2 regions of the Streptomyces sp. NPDC093149 genome follow, and region 1 is predicted to be linked to the other one. Evidence: riboswitches for the same ligand, from Rfam matches in the RefSeq annotation. Region 1 holds a riboswitch; the other holds the start of a gene.
The links. Region 1 has a riboswitch for cobalamin ahead of ACIQCZ_RS34705 (hypothetical protein). Riboswitches for the same ligand answer to the same signal wherever they lie in the genome.
Positions count from the first base shown of each region.

Region 1 (7,611 bases):
GCACTGCGCGCGCCAGAACAGACGGCTGGATGCCACGACCCCGTCATCGCGTCCCCTCGGGCCCCCTGTTCGCGGCGTGAGATCCCAGTCGCACACGGCGGGTCTCCAGTGACGCTGGGGAGGACAGACAGCAGGGGCCGGAGAGCAGCACTGGTCTCCGGCCCCTGTGGCGATTTCGTCCAGACTCTCCCCCCTCGGCCAGGCGGGAAACTGGGAAACCGATGGGAAAATGATCACGCAGATCGCTGCAACGTGCTGCGCGAAGATGCGACGAACCACTCGAACCTGCATGCTGCGTTGCAGGTCAGGTGGGGCAACCCCCCCTGACCTGTCACAGCTCAGGGCAGGATGTTGTTCATGGCGCTCAACCTATTCCCGCGCGGGCCCGGGGGCGCCCGTGACCCACGCCGATAATTTAGTGGAATATTCAACCAATGCGCTATGTTCGGGTCAGTGAAGCGTGACCGAGCGCATGGCGCGGTCAGCAGCAGGGCGGGTCCGGCGACGGTCCGTGAAGGAGGAGTCAAGTGAGCGACACCTATTTCGAGTTCGGTACGGCCGCCGAGCGTTGGGACCGTGCGCAGATGTTCTTCGAGGCGAAGGAGTACATGACTGCGGCCCGGATTCTGGAAGGGCTGGTCGAGGAGGCGCCGGAGCAGGTCTCCCCGCGTCTGCTGCTGGCCCGGACCTACTACCACTCGGCGCGGCTCGGCAGGGCCGAGACGGAGCTGCGGGCGGTCCTGGAGCGCGACCCGGTGGAGCCGTACGCCCGGCTGATGCTGGGCCGCACGCTCGAGCGCCAGGGTCGGAGCGCGGAGGCGACCGGTCATCTGCGGATGGCGGCGGCGTTCTCCGGGGACTTCGACTTCGACGGTGACCGGAGGACCGGCGCCTGACGGTCGTGCGGGGTCCCAGCGGTCGTTGAGGGCGTTCGACGGACGGTTCAGCCATTCCGTCAGAAGGGCGCCCTCGACCTGCGCGATTTCCGGGTCGGGCGGCTGTCGCAGCAGTGCGTTCAGCCGGGCCCGGTGGCCGGCACCCGACCCTCGGACGCGGTGACCCACGCGTCGTCCGTGTCGGCGGACGTGCCGGACATGTCCGGGGCGAAGACCGCGGCGTGCACGGCGTCGCGGGCCCACCGCGACATGCTCGCGTCGCCGGAGATCGAGGGGCGGGCGACGGACATCAGCCGCCGTCCCTGACATCGCTGCGCCCAGCTCGCCCGGATCCGCAAGACCGCGCAGGACGCCGTTCCGCTGCCCGGTGGACATCCCTCCCGGACAATCCTGATGCCGTGCACCCGCCCCGCGTGATAGTTCACTCGGTCATGACCTGCCTTGAGACTCCCCGCCTCCTGCTCCGTCTGATGAACGCCTCCGACGCCTTGCAGGTGATGTCCGGCACGCCGGGCGAGGGTGCCCGCTGGGCGCCGGGATACCCGCCCGCCGGCGAGATGGCCGCGGCCGAGCGTTTCCTCGACGCCTGCGCGACGACGGGGGATCCGAGCCCCTTCGGCTCGTACGAGATATGTCGCCGTGAGGACTCCCTTGTGATCGGCGGGATGGGATTCCATGGCGCCCCGGACGAGAACGGGCACGTCACGATCGGCTACGGCCTCGTTCCCTCGGCTCAGGGAAAGGGCTACGCCTCCGAGGCGCTGCGCGCGCTGCTGCGGTTCGCCCGCGAGCAGGGAGTGATCTGTGTGCACGGTGACACCGACCTGGACAACCTCGCGTCGCAGCACGTCATGACAGCCGTCGGCATGCGCCTGGAGAAGGAGGACGCGCGGCTGAAGTACTACCGGATCGATTGGGGCCGGCAGGGCGTGGAGCAGTGAGGACGCGTCCGTCCGTTTCCCGGGTACGGCCACGTCGGGCGGGAGGGCGGAACCCGGAACCCGCCGGGAGGCTCCCGGCGGGTTCCGCCGTCCCGCTGGTGGTGAGTGGTACGCCGGTCAGCCGGCGGTGGCGGCGACCCGGTTCGCCGTACCGTCTCCCGTCGCGACGGTGTCGGCCCTCGGCACGAGAAGCCGTTCCGTCAGGTGGCCGAAGACGAGACCGAAGGTCACCCAGAGGGTGGCCTGTACCGCGAGGGTGGCCAGCCGGAACTCCCAGAGCAGGGTGGCCGGGAAATCCCTTCCGACCTCGTTGAACGAGGGCAGGAACGCGTAGGCGACCCCGATCACGACCGCATAGGCGGCCGATGCGATGACCGTCGCGTTCCAGTTGCCCAGGCGGTGAGCCAGCCGCTTGCCGAGGATGACGGCGGCGACCGCCAGCAGCACGCTGAGGGCGACCATCAGGAAGAACAGGGCCGTGCGGCGGCCGATGGTGTCGGGGTTGCCGACGGCCGGCGGGTTGGCCGGGTACTTCAGGAACGGCACGACGTACACCGCCAGCAGGGCGGCACCCGCGATCAGGGCGGCCGTGGCCCGTGGGCCGAATCGGCCGATCCGGCCGAGGGCGTAGCAGAAGACGAGGGCGGCGATCCCGCCGATCGCCACACCGAAGACGAGTACACCGGTGGCAAGACCCGCGGTGGACTGCACGGTGCGGCTGACGAGTTCCTCACCGCCGCCGTGGTCATGGCCGTGCGACTCCTCGAGGGCGATGGCCGCGTCCACCCGGGACTCGCCGAGCAAGTAGGCGACGACCAGTGCGAGCGCGCCCGCGGCGAGGCCGGCCAGCATGCCGCGGACGAGCAGGGCTCTGACAGATATGGAGTTCATGAGGTCTTCCCCTGGATCGGACGGCGCGTCAGTGGCAGGGGAAACCGAGGAGGTGGCGACCGTCGTGGACCCACTCGTGGACGCCCTCGCCGGAGATGACCGCGGTGGCGCCCTGTTCCGCGCCGACGAAGTACAGCAGTACGAGCATGAGGATGCCGAAGAAGACCGCCCAAGGGGCAATGGACTTCAGGGAGATGGGGGTGATCGCCGGTACGGCGGTGGCGGGGACAGCACTCTGTGCCATGGCAGAACCTCCTGAGGGAACACGCGTCCCGATCGTGGTGCCTGGGACGAAGGTGGCGGGTCTGACTTCCCGTACGGATACGGGTACACAGTGGCGCGACCGTGCCGGATTCTCACCGGACTTCCGTCACACCTTCGTCATGTTCGTCGGACGATACCCCCTGGGAGCGAACAGGGCCACGGTGCCGTCGGCGGGACCGCAACGCCCGCGTGCCAAGGTGGGAGCACGCGAGAGGCCACAGTTCAGGGAGTTGACCGGGCCATGACGGTACAGCTGATGTTGATCTCACCGGCGCTCAACTCCGCGCTGCGCGAGGCCCGCATCGACGACGATGCCCCGCTGGACGCGGCGGGGGCCCGGCGGGCACGTGCCGCCGCCGCGGCGGTGCCACCGGCCGACCGGTATCTGCGCGGGCCGTCCGAACGGTGTGCCGGGACCGCCGACGCGCTGGGGTTGCGCGCCGGACCCGAACCCGCGCTCCGTGGCTGGGACATGGGCCGCTGGAGCGGACGGGGACTGGCCGAGGTGAGCGGCAGCGAGCCGGAAGCGGTGTCGCGTTGGATGACCGATCCGTCGGCGGCTCCGCACGGCGGCGAATCGTTGCTGGAGTTCTGCGCCAGGATCGGCGGCCTGCTGGCGGCACTTGAGCCCGGGGACGGCGAGGAGGGCGGCCCCGTACTGGCGGTCGTCGAGCCCGCCGTGGTGCGGGCGATGGTCGTACGGGCGCTCGCTCTGCCGGCGGAGGCGTTCTGGCGGCTGGATGTCGCCCCGCTCACCTTGACCGGGCTCAGCGGCCGCTCGGGACGGTGGAACCTGCGCTGCGGTCGGCCGCTGTCCCCCGCTCCGCAAAGCCGGCTTCCTCGGTCCGCCACCACGCGCCCGGACAACTGAGGTGCCGGGGGCCGCGGTCAGTGCATCGTCCGATGGCACAGCCGGTTCGCCTTGTCCGCCGGACAGACGCGTCGCGAGAGGGAACCCGGTGGGAATCCGGGACTGCCCCGCAGCGATGAGTGGGAACGACCGCCGTCATGTCCGAGAAAGGCCGCTCCCGGCGTGTGCGACATCCACACCCGCGGGTGCCGAGCACGGCCGAGGCGGTCGCTCCGCTCCGTAAGGGACTCGAAGCGATTCCGCGGCCGAACGGCTATGGGTCAATCCCGGCTGCGGCCTGAAGACGCGGGGCCGGCCCGAAGTGCGCGCCTCGCTGGAGAACCTGGTCTCGGCGGCCGTCGAGGTACGGGCGACGGTGGCCGAAACCGCCCACTGATCCGCCGCGCGGCCCGGGACGGGCGCCCGTCCCGGGCCGCGCACCGTACGCCTCCGTGCAAGAAGTGTGGTCCGTACCAAAGCCTTGACAGGCTCTTGGTTCACTTCTTAAATCGCATACGAACGAAGCCTTCTCCCCCGTTCCCCACACCGAGGGTTGTCATAGACATGACACTCTCGCGAACCGCACGGGAAGGACCCCCCATGAAGTCCCCCCACCTCACCCGACGCCTGCTGGTGTCCGCCCTCTCCGCACTCGCCCTCGTCTCGGCCTCCTCCGGCCCCGCGGCCGGGGCATCCGTCCCCGGACCGCGGGCCGCCACCGCGGCCGGGTCGTTCACCGACGACTTCGACGGCCCCGCGGGTTCCGCCGTCGACGGTGCGAAGTGGCAGATCGAGACCGGCGACAACGTCAACAACCATGAACGGCAGTACTACACGGCCGGGAACGACAACGCGGCACTCGACGGCCAGGGCCATCTGGTCATCACCGCACGCCGGGAGAATCCGAAGAACTACCAGTGCTGGTACGGCACGTGTGAATACACCTCGGCACGGCTGAACACATCGGGCCGGTTCACGCAGAAGTACGGGCATGTCGAAGCCCGGATGAAGGTCCCGCGCGGACAGGGCATGTGGCCCGCCTTCTGGATGCTGGGCGACGACATCGGCCAGGTCGGCTGGCCCGCTTCGGGCGAGATCGACGTCATGGAGAACGTCGGCTTCGAACCGTCCACGGTCCATGGGACCCTGCACGGTCCCGGCTACTCCGGCTCCGGCGGGATCGGCGCCGCGTACACCCTGCCCGGCGGGCAGGCGTTCGCCGACGACTTCCACACCTTCGCCGTCGACTGGGCCCCCGGCTCGGTGACCTGGTCGGTGGACGGCAACGTCTACCAGCGGCGCACACCCGCCGATCTCGGCGGCAACACCTGGGTGTTCGACAAGCCCTTCTTCCTGATCCTCAACCTCGCGGTCGGCGGCTACTGGCCGGGCGACCCCGACGGCGGCACCTCGTTCCCGCAGCAACTCGTCGTCGACCACGTACGGGTCACCACCAGCGATCTCCGGCCGCCGGTCTGACCGCCCCGGCTCGCCCCGCCGGTGGTTCCCGGCCGCGCCGACGGCGGGGCGACCGCCAGGGACGTGCCCCGGCCGACGTACGTGCCGCCACCGCGCGGCGCGTACGTCGGCGTGCCACCCGTGTGCGGGCCGGAGCTCACGCGTCCCGGTACGTCTCCAGCAGGCGCAGCCAGATCTCACTGATCGTCGGATAGGAGGGGACGGCGTGCCACAGCCGGGCGATGGGGACCTCGCCCGCGACCGCGACCGTCGCCGAGTGCAGCAGTTCACCGATGCCGGGTCCGACGAAGGTGACACCCAGCAGGATCTCCCGGTCGAGGTCCACGATCATGCGGGCGCGCCCCCGGTAGCCGTCCGCGTACAGGCCGGAGCCCGCCACGGCGGCGAGGTCGTGGTCGACGGCGCGTACGCGGTGTCCGGCCCGCTCGGCCTCGGCGAGGGTGAGACCGACCGAGGCCGCCTCGGGGTCGGTGAAGACGACCTGGGGGACGGCCGCGTGGTCGGCGGTGGCGGTGTGGGCGCTCCAGCGGTCGGTCTCCAGCAGCGGGTCGCCCGCCGCACGGGCGGCGATCGCGGCGCCCGCGATGCGTGCCTGGTACTTGCCCTGGTGCGTGAGGAGCGCACGGTGGTTGACGTCGCCGACCGCGTAGAGCCAGCTGGTGCCGTCGACACGGCAGCTGTCGTCGACGGTGAGCCACGAGCCGGGTGTCAGGCCCACCGTTTCGAGGCCGAGGTCATCGGTGCGCGGAGCGCGGCCGGTGGCGAAGAGGATCTCGTCGGCCTCGATGCGTTCACCGTCGTCCACCTCCACGAAGACCGGCCCGTCCGGGGCCGTACGCCGTACCGAGGTGGCGGTGACCCCGGTACGGATGTCGGCGCCCGCCTCCCCCAGCGCCCGCGCCACCAGCTCTCCCGCGAAGGGTTCCATCTTCGGCAGGAGTCCCTTGCCGCGGATCAGCATCGTCACGCGGGCACCGAGGGCCTGGTAGACCGTGGCCATCTCGGTCCCGACCACGCCTCCTCCGACGATCACGAGGCGGCCGGGCACCTTCTTGGCGCTCGTCGCCTCCCGGCTGGTCCAGGGACGCGCCCCGTCGACGCCCGGCAGGGCGGGTACGACGGCACGGCTGCCCGTGCAGACGGCGACGGCCTGCCGGGCGGTGAGCCGGTGCTCCGTGCCGTCGGGGGCGGTGACGGAGACGGCTTTCTCGCCGGTGAGCCGGCCCCGGCCGCGGTAGAAGTCCGCTCCGGTGCCCTCCAGCCAGGCGACCTGCCCGTCGTCCTTCCAGTGCGAGGCCTGGTCGTCGCGGTGGGCGAGGACCGCCGCCGTCTCCAGCGGTCCCTGCACGGCGTCGCTGAGGCCCGGGACACGGCGGGCGTCCGCGCGGGCGACGACCGGGCGCAACAGGGCCTTGCTCGGCATGCAGGCCCAGTACGAGCACTCGCCGCCGACGAGTTCCGTCTCGACGACCGCCGTGCTCAGTCCGGCGGCCCGCGCCCGGTCGGCGACGTTCTCACCCACCGGACCCGCTCCGATCACCACGACGTCGTACTCGGTATTGAGGGAAGCATCTGTCATGAGGACAGTCTGATCGCGGGTGTGCGCGGTGGCCACATGGGCAGGCGGAATAGCGCAGGTCCGAGCACCGTTGTGCCGGACAGGTCCGAGCCGGTACAGGAAGAGGTAACAGAGCATGAGCACCGTAGAGCTCACCAAGGAAAACTTCGATCAGGTCGTCAGTGACAACGACTTCGTCCTGATCGACTTCTGGGCTTCCTGGTGCGGCCCGTGCCGGCAGTTCGCGCCGGTCTATGACGCGGCTTCGGAGCGCCACGACGACCTGGTCTTCGCCAAGGTCGACACGGAGGCGCAGCAGGAGCTTGCGGCGGCCTTCGAGATCCGTTCCATTCCCACGCTGATGATCGTCCGGGACAATGTGGCCGTGTTCGCACAGCCCGGCGCGTTGCCGGAGGCCGCGCTGGAGGACGTCATCGGGCAGGCCAGGAAACTGGACATGGACGAGGTCCGCAAGTCCATCGAGAAGCAGCAGAAGGAGCAGAAGTAGGCTCCGCGCGCAGAAGCGCGGGTGAGGGGCCCGGTCGACTGCCGGGCCCCTTTCCACGGCCGGAAGCGGCCCGGTCAGCCGTCCGCGTCGATCTCGGCGTCGTCCCGGTCGTTCTTCCCGGCGCCCTGCTCCTTGATCCGGACCGAGAGGCCGAGGTCCAGCTCGGCACCGTCGACCAGCAGGGCCTCGACGGTGTGGGTCGTCGTGTCGATGTCCGCCACGAT
Region 1 covers NZ_JBIVON010000017.1:22,475-30,085, forward strand. Annotated here, with positions in the region: gene ACIQCZ_RS34675 (tetratricopeptide repeat protein) at 528-896, shown strand; gene ACIQCZ_RS34680 (hypothetical protein) at 1,016-1,186, opposite strand; gene ACIQCZ_RS34685 (GNAT family N-acetyltransferase) at 1,328-1,837, shown strand; gene ACIQCZ_RS34690 (CbtA family protein) at 1,955-2,728, opposite strand; gene ACIQCZ_RS34695 (CbtB-domain containing protein) at 2,757-2,972, opposite strand; adenosylcobalamin (AdoCbl) riboswitch at 3,018-3,111, opposite strand; gene ACIQCZ_RS34700 (histidine phosphatase family protein) at 3,234-3,863, shown strand; cobalamin riboswitch at 3,889-4,015, shown strand; partial or broken gene ACIQCZ_RS34705 (hypothetical protein) at 4,005-4,239, shown strand; gene ACIQCZ_RS34710 (family 16 glycosylhydrolase) at 4,443-5,321, shown strand; gene ACIQCZ_RS34715 (dihydrolipoyl dehydrogenase family protein) at 5,458-6,900, opposite strand; gene trxA (thioredoxin) at 7,016-7,387, shown strand; gene ACIQCZ_RS34725 (hypothetical protein) at 7,462-7,611, opposite strand, start outside.

Region 2 (7,611 bases), on a different contig from region 1:
GAACTGGCACTGCCGCTGATCGCCGTGACAGCGCTGAGCGCCTCGGCCAACCAGGTGGCGTGGCTGACCGCGCTCGTCTGGACTCCGAATCTGCTCGCGATCGTTCTGGGGGCTTGGGTCGACCGCCGGGTCCACAAGCGCCGCCTGATGGTCTTCGCCGATCTGGTGCGCGGCGCGGTGCTGCTCAGCCTCCCCGTCGCATACCTGCTCGACGCGGTGAGCCTCGGTCAGTTGTATGCCGTGGCGGTGTCGACCGGCACCGCGGCGGTGCTCTTCAACACCGCCTATCCGCCCTTCTTCGCTCATCTCGTGCCCCGCTCGTCCTACGTCGAGGCGAACAGCAGGCTCAGTGCCAGCCGGTCGGTGTCGCACGTGGTCGGCCCGGCGGTCGGCGGCGGTCTCGTTCAAGCGTTGACCGCACCCTTTGCTGTCGTCGTCGATGCCTTGTCGTATGTGGCGTCCGCGTTCCTGATAGGGCGGATCCCGCTCGATGAATCGCCCGCCGGCACCGACGAGGCAGCGGTTCCTTCACTGCTACGACGTGCCCGGGAGGGGATGACCTTCGTCACGCGGCACCCGGTGCTGCGCGCCGGGCTCTGCTGCGCGATGACTGTCAACTTCTTCACCTTTGTCGCAGGCAGCGGGCTGATGGTCCTGTTCGCCAGCCGCGTCCTGGGGCTGTCCGCCGGAGTGATCGGACTGGCCCTGGGGGTCGGTTCGACCGGCGCCTTCCTCGGCGCCGTCCTCGCCCCGAGGATCTCGCGACGTATCGGAGTGGGGCGCAGCATCGTCGTGGGAGCCGTGCTGTTTCCGGCGCCCATCGCCGTCGCGGCCGGCGCGGGAGGCCCGCTCTGGGCCCGCGCCGGAGCACTGGCCGCGGCGGAGTTCCTCTCCGGGATCGGCGTCATGCTCTTCGACGTCAACCTCAACTCCCTCCAGACCAGCGTGATCCCTGATGGCATGCGCAGCCGTGTGGCGGGCGCGTTCAGCACCGTCAACTACGGCATACGTCCCCTCGGAGCCGTCGTCGGCGGGTTGCTCGCCACCACCTTCGGCCTGCGGACGACACTCCTCATCGGCGCCGCCGGGGGAACGCTGTCCGTGCTCTGGCTACTGGCTTCACCGATACCGCGCATCCACTCCCTGACTCCGGATGACATGGCCGCTCCGAGCGGCGACGCCGGACCGGACCATCGCCCGACGCCGTGCTGACCCGTTGACCATTCCGGCCGGCGAGCGCGGGCGGGCCGTCCCACAGCGGCCGGTGCGCATCGGGTACGCCCGCACCTCGACCGCCCGCCGGGAACCGTCGAGCCCGAAGCCCTCAATTGCTGACAAGTACCTTTGCCAAGGGCTGTCCCGTAACCCCTGGTGGAGAGCGCGCGGCGTCGGATGCGGTGCATCGCGAGGCGGAGGGACGTCCGCATACCGGATGTATGCGGTTGTTCCGACAACGCGGCGAGGTGCCGTAGCTGTCGTCGTGCGCCCGCCAGGGGTTACGGGACAGCCCTTGGAACACCATTTCAGTCCTCCGGCGGGAAGACGACCTCCCCCGAGCCGATCAGCGTGATCGTGATCGCCTCGACCGGGCATCCCTCGGCCGCCGCGAGCACCTGCTCGTTGGCATCGGTCTCCGGGGCCGACGGACGGGACTGCCGGGCGGAATCCAGCGCGAACCCTCCCGGGGCGTGGTTCACACACATTCCGGAACCGATGCAGACCCCGCGGTCGACCTCCACGGCCCAGCGGTCCCCCATCACGCCCCCTCGTATCCGGCCGGCAGATGAATCATCTTGTGCTCGAAGTACTCGGCGTACCCCTCGGGCCCGAACTCCCGCCCCAGACCGGAGTTCTTGTACCCGCCGAAGGGACCGAGCATGTCGAGGCTGAAGGTGTTGACGCTGTACGTGCCCGTTCTGACCCGGCGCGCGATGTCGATGCCGCGCTCGGTGTCGGCGGTCCAGACGCTGCCGCTGAGGCCGTACTCGGAGTCGTTGGCGATCCGTACGGCCTCGTCCTCGTCACCGTACGGCAGGAGGCAGATGACGGGACCGAAGATCTCCTCGCGGGCGACGCGCATGGAGTTGTCGACGTCACCGAAGAGGGTCGGCTCCACGTACCAGCCCCGGTCCTGGGACGCCGGACGTCCGCCGCCCGTGAGGATCTTGGCGCCCTCGTCCTGGCCGATCCTGATGTAGTCGAGCGACCGCTGCTGCTGGCGCCGCGCGACGAGGGGGCCGAGTTCGGTGGCGGGGTCGAGCGGGTCGCCGACCTGCAGCGCGCTCGCGGCGGCGGCGAACGCCTCGGCCGTCTCGTCGTAGCGGGAGCGCGGGACGAGGATGCGGGTCTGGGCGACGCACGCCTGGCCGTTGATCATCCAGGCGAAGGGAACGATCCCGGCGACGGCCGTCTCCAGATCGGCGTCCGGGAGGATCACGGCGGCGGACTTGCCGCCCAGTTCCAGTGTGACCCGGGTGAGGTTGCGGGAGGCGACCTCCATCACCCGTCGCCCGGCGGCCACGGACCCGGTGAACGACACCTTGTCGACGCCGGGGTGCCCCACCAGGTACTCGCTGACCTCGCGGTCGGCGGGCAGGATCGACAGCACCCCCTCCGGCAGCCCGGCCCCGGCCACGATGTCGGCCAGGACGTAGGCGTCCAGCGGGGATTCGGGCGAGACCTTGAGCACGGCGGAGCAGCCGGCCAGCAGCGCGGGCGCGAGCTTCGCGGCGGCGGTGAACTGCGGAACGTTCCACGGCACCACGGCCGCGACCACCCCGACCGGCTCCCGGCGCACCAGCAGCGGCCCGAGAGCCCCGTCCCGGCGCTCCTCGTACGGGAAGGTGCGGGCGACGGTGATCGCCGCGTCCCACACCATCATCGCGGCGAGCGCCTGCACCATGACGCTCGATGTGTACGGGGTGCCGTTCTGCGAGCTGACGACCCGGGCGATCTCCTCGTACCGCACGGCGAACGCGTCCTTGATCCGGGTGATCACCACGATCCGCTCGTCCAGGGTCATCCGCGGCCAGGGCCCCTCGTCGAACGCCCGCCGGGCGGCGGCGACGGCCCGGTCCACATCCCCCTCGCAGGCGTGCGGCACCCGGCCGATGACCTGTTCGGTGTGGGGCGACACGACCTCGATGACATCCCGGCCCAGCGGATCGACCAACTCCCCGCCGATGAACAGTTTTCCGTGTTCGACAAGCTCGGTCATGGCTGCTGCCTCCCGCGACCCGGCACGTTACCTGACTCCGTGTCAGAACTGATACCAGTTCCAGTTCCAGGAGTCCACGGCTTCGACGACGCGCGCGGCCGGACGGCCGCCGTCGCACCACCCGGGCTTTCGCGGCACGCCCCTCGCTTCCACGGTGTGCCGCACGGGTAGGGACGAGAACGACCCCGTCCCCCACGCACCCGCTCCAGAGGTTCCGAATTCCGCCGGCTCAGAAGGGAAACACGTGCGCACCCCATCCCGCACCGAACCGAATCACCCATCCACCCCGGGGCCAGGCACCTGGGAACACCCCCTCGTGGGTGCCTGGTTGCTGAGCACCTTCGCCATCATGGACGCCTCCGGCGACACGCTCGAACACCCCCTCGGGCAGAGTCCGACAGGACTGATCACCTACACCGCCGACGGCCACATGTCGGTGAGCGTGCTGAACCCGGACCCCGAGCCCTCCCCGGAGGAGGGGACGGCCGGACCGGTCGACACCGCGACCCTGTTCAGGACTTCTCCGTACCTGGGATACGCGGGCACCTACGAGGTGACGGGCGACCTGGTCGTCCACCATCTGCGGATAGCGTCCTTGCGCCCATGGGTCGGCACCACGCAGGAGCGCCGGTGGCGGGTGGAGGGGGACCGATTAACCCTGCTCCCCCCGACCGAGGGAGCCGGCGACGGCGCGCGCGCCCCGCGACTCGTGTGGCACCGGCCGGCCGCGGACGCCGCATGAGCGACGAGTGATCCGGGTCACCGGCCGCCCGGCCGGTGACCCGGCCCCACCGCCCGGCGCGGGGCTCCGGCCGTACGGACCGCCCCGCGCCCGGTACCCACCGGCACGGCCGTCCCGTGATCCCGTGCACCCCGAACTCCCCGGGCACGCCGGGCAGATGGACGTACCGACAGATGGTCGACCGGGGCTACTACTGTAACAAGTTCTCGTTACAGTGGGCGCGGTGCGCCGCACGCCGTACGTCCGGTGCGCCGACCAGGCCTCGAAGAGAGATGGGGAGCCCATGACGCAGGTGACCGACCATGGCGGGGGCGTGCACAGCATCAAGGTCCCCATCCCTGACAATCCGCTCGGCCACACCCTCGTCCATGTCCTCGACACCGATCGCGGGCCGGTCCTGATCGACACGGGCTGGGACGATCCGGAGGCGTGGGACACCCTCACCGCGGGGCTCGACGCCATCGGTACGGGCATCGGCGACATCCACGGTGTGGTCATCACCCATCACCACCCCGACCACCACGGCCTCTCCGGCCAGGTGCGCGAGGCGTCCGGGGCCTGGATCGCCATGCACGCGGCGGACGCCGCGATCGTGCGCCGCACCCGTGAGGCCCGGCCCAGCACCTGGCTGTCGTACCTCTTGACGAAGCTCACGGCGGTCGGTGCGCCCCAGGAGCATCTCGCGCCGCTGCGGGCCGCGGTCGAGGGCGGCCGGATGCGCACGCTGCCGGGGCTGCGGTCCGCGCTCCCGGACCGGGAGATCGTTCCGGGTGAGCTCCTCGGCCTGGCGGGCCGCCGACTGCGGGCGATCTGGACTCCGGGGCACACGCCCGGTCATGTCTGTCTGCATCTGGAGGAGGAGCATCCGCGGAATCTGCCGGGCCGGGGGCGGCTGTTCTCCGGGGATCATCTGCTGCCGGGGATCAGCCCGCACATCGGGCTGTACGAGGACCCGGACGCCGCGCCGGGCACCGCCCCGTCCGCCGGGGGAGACCCCATCGGTGACTACCTCGGCTCGCTGGAGCACATCGGCCGGCTCGGCGTGGCGGAGGTGCTGCCCGCCCACCAGTACGCGTTCACGGACGCCGCGGGGCGCGTACGGGAACTCCTGGACCATCACGAGGAACGGCTGACCGGACTGCTCAAGCTGCTGGCCACCCCGCTCACGCCGTGGGAGCTGGCCGAGCGGATGGAGTGGAACCGGCCGTGGGAGCAGATCTCGCACGGTTCGCGGAACATCGCCGTCTCGGAGGCCGAGGCGCATCTGCGGCGTCTGGTCAGGCTGGGGCGCGCACAGGCGGTGGCGGGGAGCGAGCCGGTGACGTACATCGCGGTGTGAAGGGCGCGGCGGGCCGTCGGGCAGGGGGCTCGTTTCGCCCTCTCCCGGCCACCCGGGCACCGGCACGGGCCGGACTTCCGGCGAGCGCGGTGCGACGTCGCCCGTCGGGCCCCCGGGGCCGCGCCCGTCCCGTGGGGGACGAGCCCCCGGACGGCCCCGGAACCCGTCCGACCCCGCCCGGTAGAGTGTGCGGGTCGTCATCATGCCCGTTCAGGGGGAAGCCGGTGCGAATCCGGCGCTGACCACGCAGCCGTGAACCGTCGTCGCAGACGGTGAGCCGGAATGCCCTGTCCGCGGTCGTGACCGGCTCGCGACCTCCGGAACCCCGGTGGTCGGCACCGTCGAGGTATACGGAGCCGGAGCCTGGTGCCTGAGCGTGCCTGTGCCCGGTTCCCCGCAGGAGAGGCCCCGCCCGCCATGACCGTACGCCGCAGCGCGGCAACGCTCGCCGCCATCGCCACCGTGCTCTGTGCGGCCGCTGCCCCGGTCGCGGTGGCGGCGCCGTCCCCCACCCCTTCGCCGTCCATCGCCCTGCCGTCCGGGCTGTACGGCACGAAGGACCCGACCTACGACGGTGTCTGGCGGCAGTCGCTGGCCTTCCTCGCCCAGCGGCTGGAGGGCGTCACGCCCGCCACGGAGTCGGTGGACTGGCTGATCGCCCAGCAGTGCGAGAACGGCGCCTACGCCGCGTACCGGCCCGACGTGTCCCGGCCCTGCACCGGGAAGACGGTGCTGGACACCAATGCCACCGCGGTCGCCGTGCAGGCGTTCGTCGAGGTGGGCGGGCACCGGGACACCGTGAACAACTCGGTCCGCTGGCTGAAGTCCGTACAGAACGAGGACGGCGGCTGGGGCTACACCGCCGGCGCGCCCAGCGACGCCAACTCCACCTCGCTGGTGATCGGCGCCCTCGCCCGGCAGGGCCAGCGGCTCGCGGACATCACCACCCCGAACGGCAAGACCCCCTACTCCCCGCTGCTCGCGCTCGCGATCCCGTGCGGCGGCAAGGACGGCGGCGCCTTCGCCTACCAGCCCGACAAGGCCGGCAAGCTCGCCGCCAACGCGGACGCCACCGCCGCCGCCGTGCTCGGCACGATGGGCAAGGCCCTGGCCGTCGGGAACAACGCCGCAGCCAAGGGGACCAGCTGCCACCCGGGGTCCGGTCTCACGCCCGAGCAGGCCGCCCAGAACGGCGCCCACTACCTCGCGAACGCCCTCGCCACGAGCGGCCACCTCGACCTGGCCCCGATGCCCGGCGCCACCGACACCACCCCGCAGCCCGACTTCGGCAACACCGCGGACGCGGTCGTCGCCCTGTCCGCCGCGGGCCACCAGGACAAGGCCGCCAAGGCCGTGGCCTGGCTGAAGAAGAACGCCGGCCCCTGGGCCGAGCAGAACGGTCCCGCCGCCTACGCCCAGCTGGTCCTGGCCGCGCACGCGACCGGCTCCGACGCCCGCGACTTCAACGGCGTCAACCTGGTCGACCGGCTGAACGCGACCGGTCCCGCGCCCGCAGCCGTCACGACGCCCGACCCGTCCGCCGACACCGGGTACGAGGCCACGGAGAAGGACCAGGTGCACAGCGGCGACGACGTGATCGGTGGCGTGTGGTGGTTCATCGGCATCGGTCTCGTCGTCGCCGCTGCCGCGGCCTTCCTGATCAGCGGCCGGCGCAAGAACCGGCAGCTGTGAGGCGGGCGGGAAGGGCCACCGCGCTGCTGGTGGCCCTGGCTGCCGTCCTGGCCGTGCTCGGCGCGGGGACGGCCCAGGCGGCCGGGTACCGGTACTGGTCGTTCTGGGAGGGTTCCGGCACCGGCTGGACGTACGCCACCCAGGGCCCGTCCCTGGTCCGGCCGGACGACGGCACGGTGCAGGGCTTCCGGTTCTCGGTCAGCGAGGACTCCCAGGACTCGGCGAAGCCGCGCCGCTCCCCCGACTTCGCGAAGATCTGCGCGGACACCCCGGCCCAGGGCGGCACCAAGCGGGTCGCGCTGGTCATCGACCCGGGCACGGCGGCGGACGCCCCGGCCGGCGAGACGCCGCCCGCGCCGCGTACCGCGTGCGCGCGGGTCGCCCCGGACGCGAGCACCGCCGAGGCGCTCGCCTCGGTGGCCAAACCCTTGCGTTACAGCGGCGACGCGCTGCTCTGTGCCATCTCCGGCTATCCGGGCTCGGGCTGCGGCGAACAGGTCTCGGGCGACGGGCACGCGACGCCTTCGGCGACGGTGTCCCCGGGCGCCGCCGCCTCCGCCGGTTCGGGCGGCTCCGGCGGCGGGCCGTCCGCCGGGGTGCTCGTCGGCGTCGGCGCCGTTC
Region 2 covers NZ_JBIVON010000002.1:782,499-790,109, reverse strand. Annotated here, with positions in the region: gene ACIQCZ_RS10060 (MFS transporter) at 1-1,212, shown strand, start outside; gene ACIQCZ_RS10055 (ferredoxin) at 1,524-1,757, opposite strand; gene ACIQCZ_RS10050 (aldehyde dehydrogenase) at 1,757-3,217, opposite strand; gene ACIQCZ_RS10045 (lipocalin-like domain-containing protein) at 3,534-3,959, shown strand; gene ACIQCZ_RS10040 (MBL fold metallo-hydrolase) at 4,243-5,298, shown strand; cobalamin riboswitch at 5,473-5,608, shown strand; gene ACIQCZ_RS10035 (prenyltransferase/squalene oxidase repeat-containing protein) at 5,716-6,990, shown strand; gene ACIQCZ_RS10030 (SCO2322 family protein) at 6,987-7,611, shown strand, end outside.
Region 2: linked by a shared signal. The riboswitch ahead of ACIQCZ_RS10035 (prenyltransferase/squalene oxidase repeat-containing protein) and the one ahead of ACIQCZ_RS34705 (hypothetical protein) in region 1 are both predicted to bind cobalamin.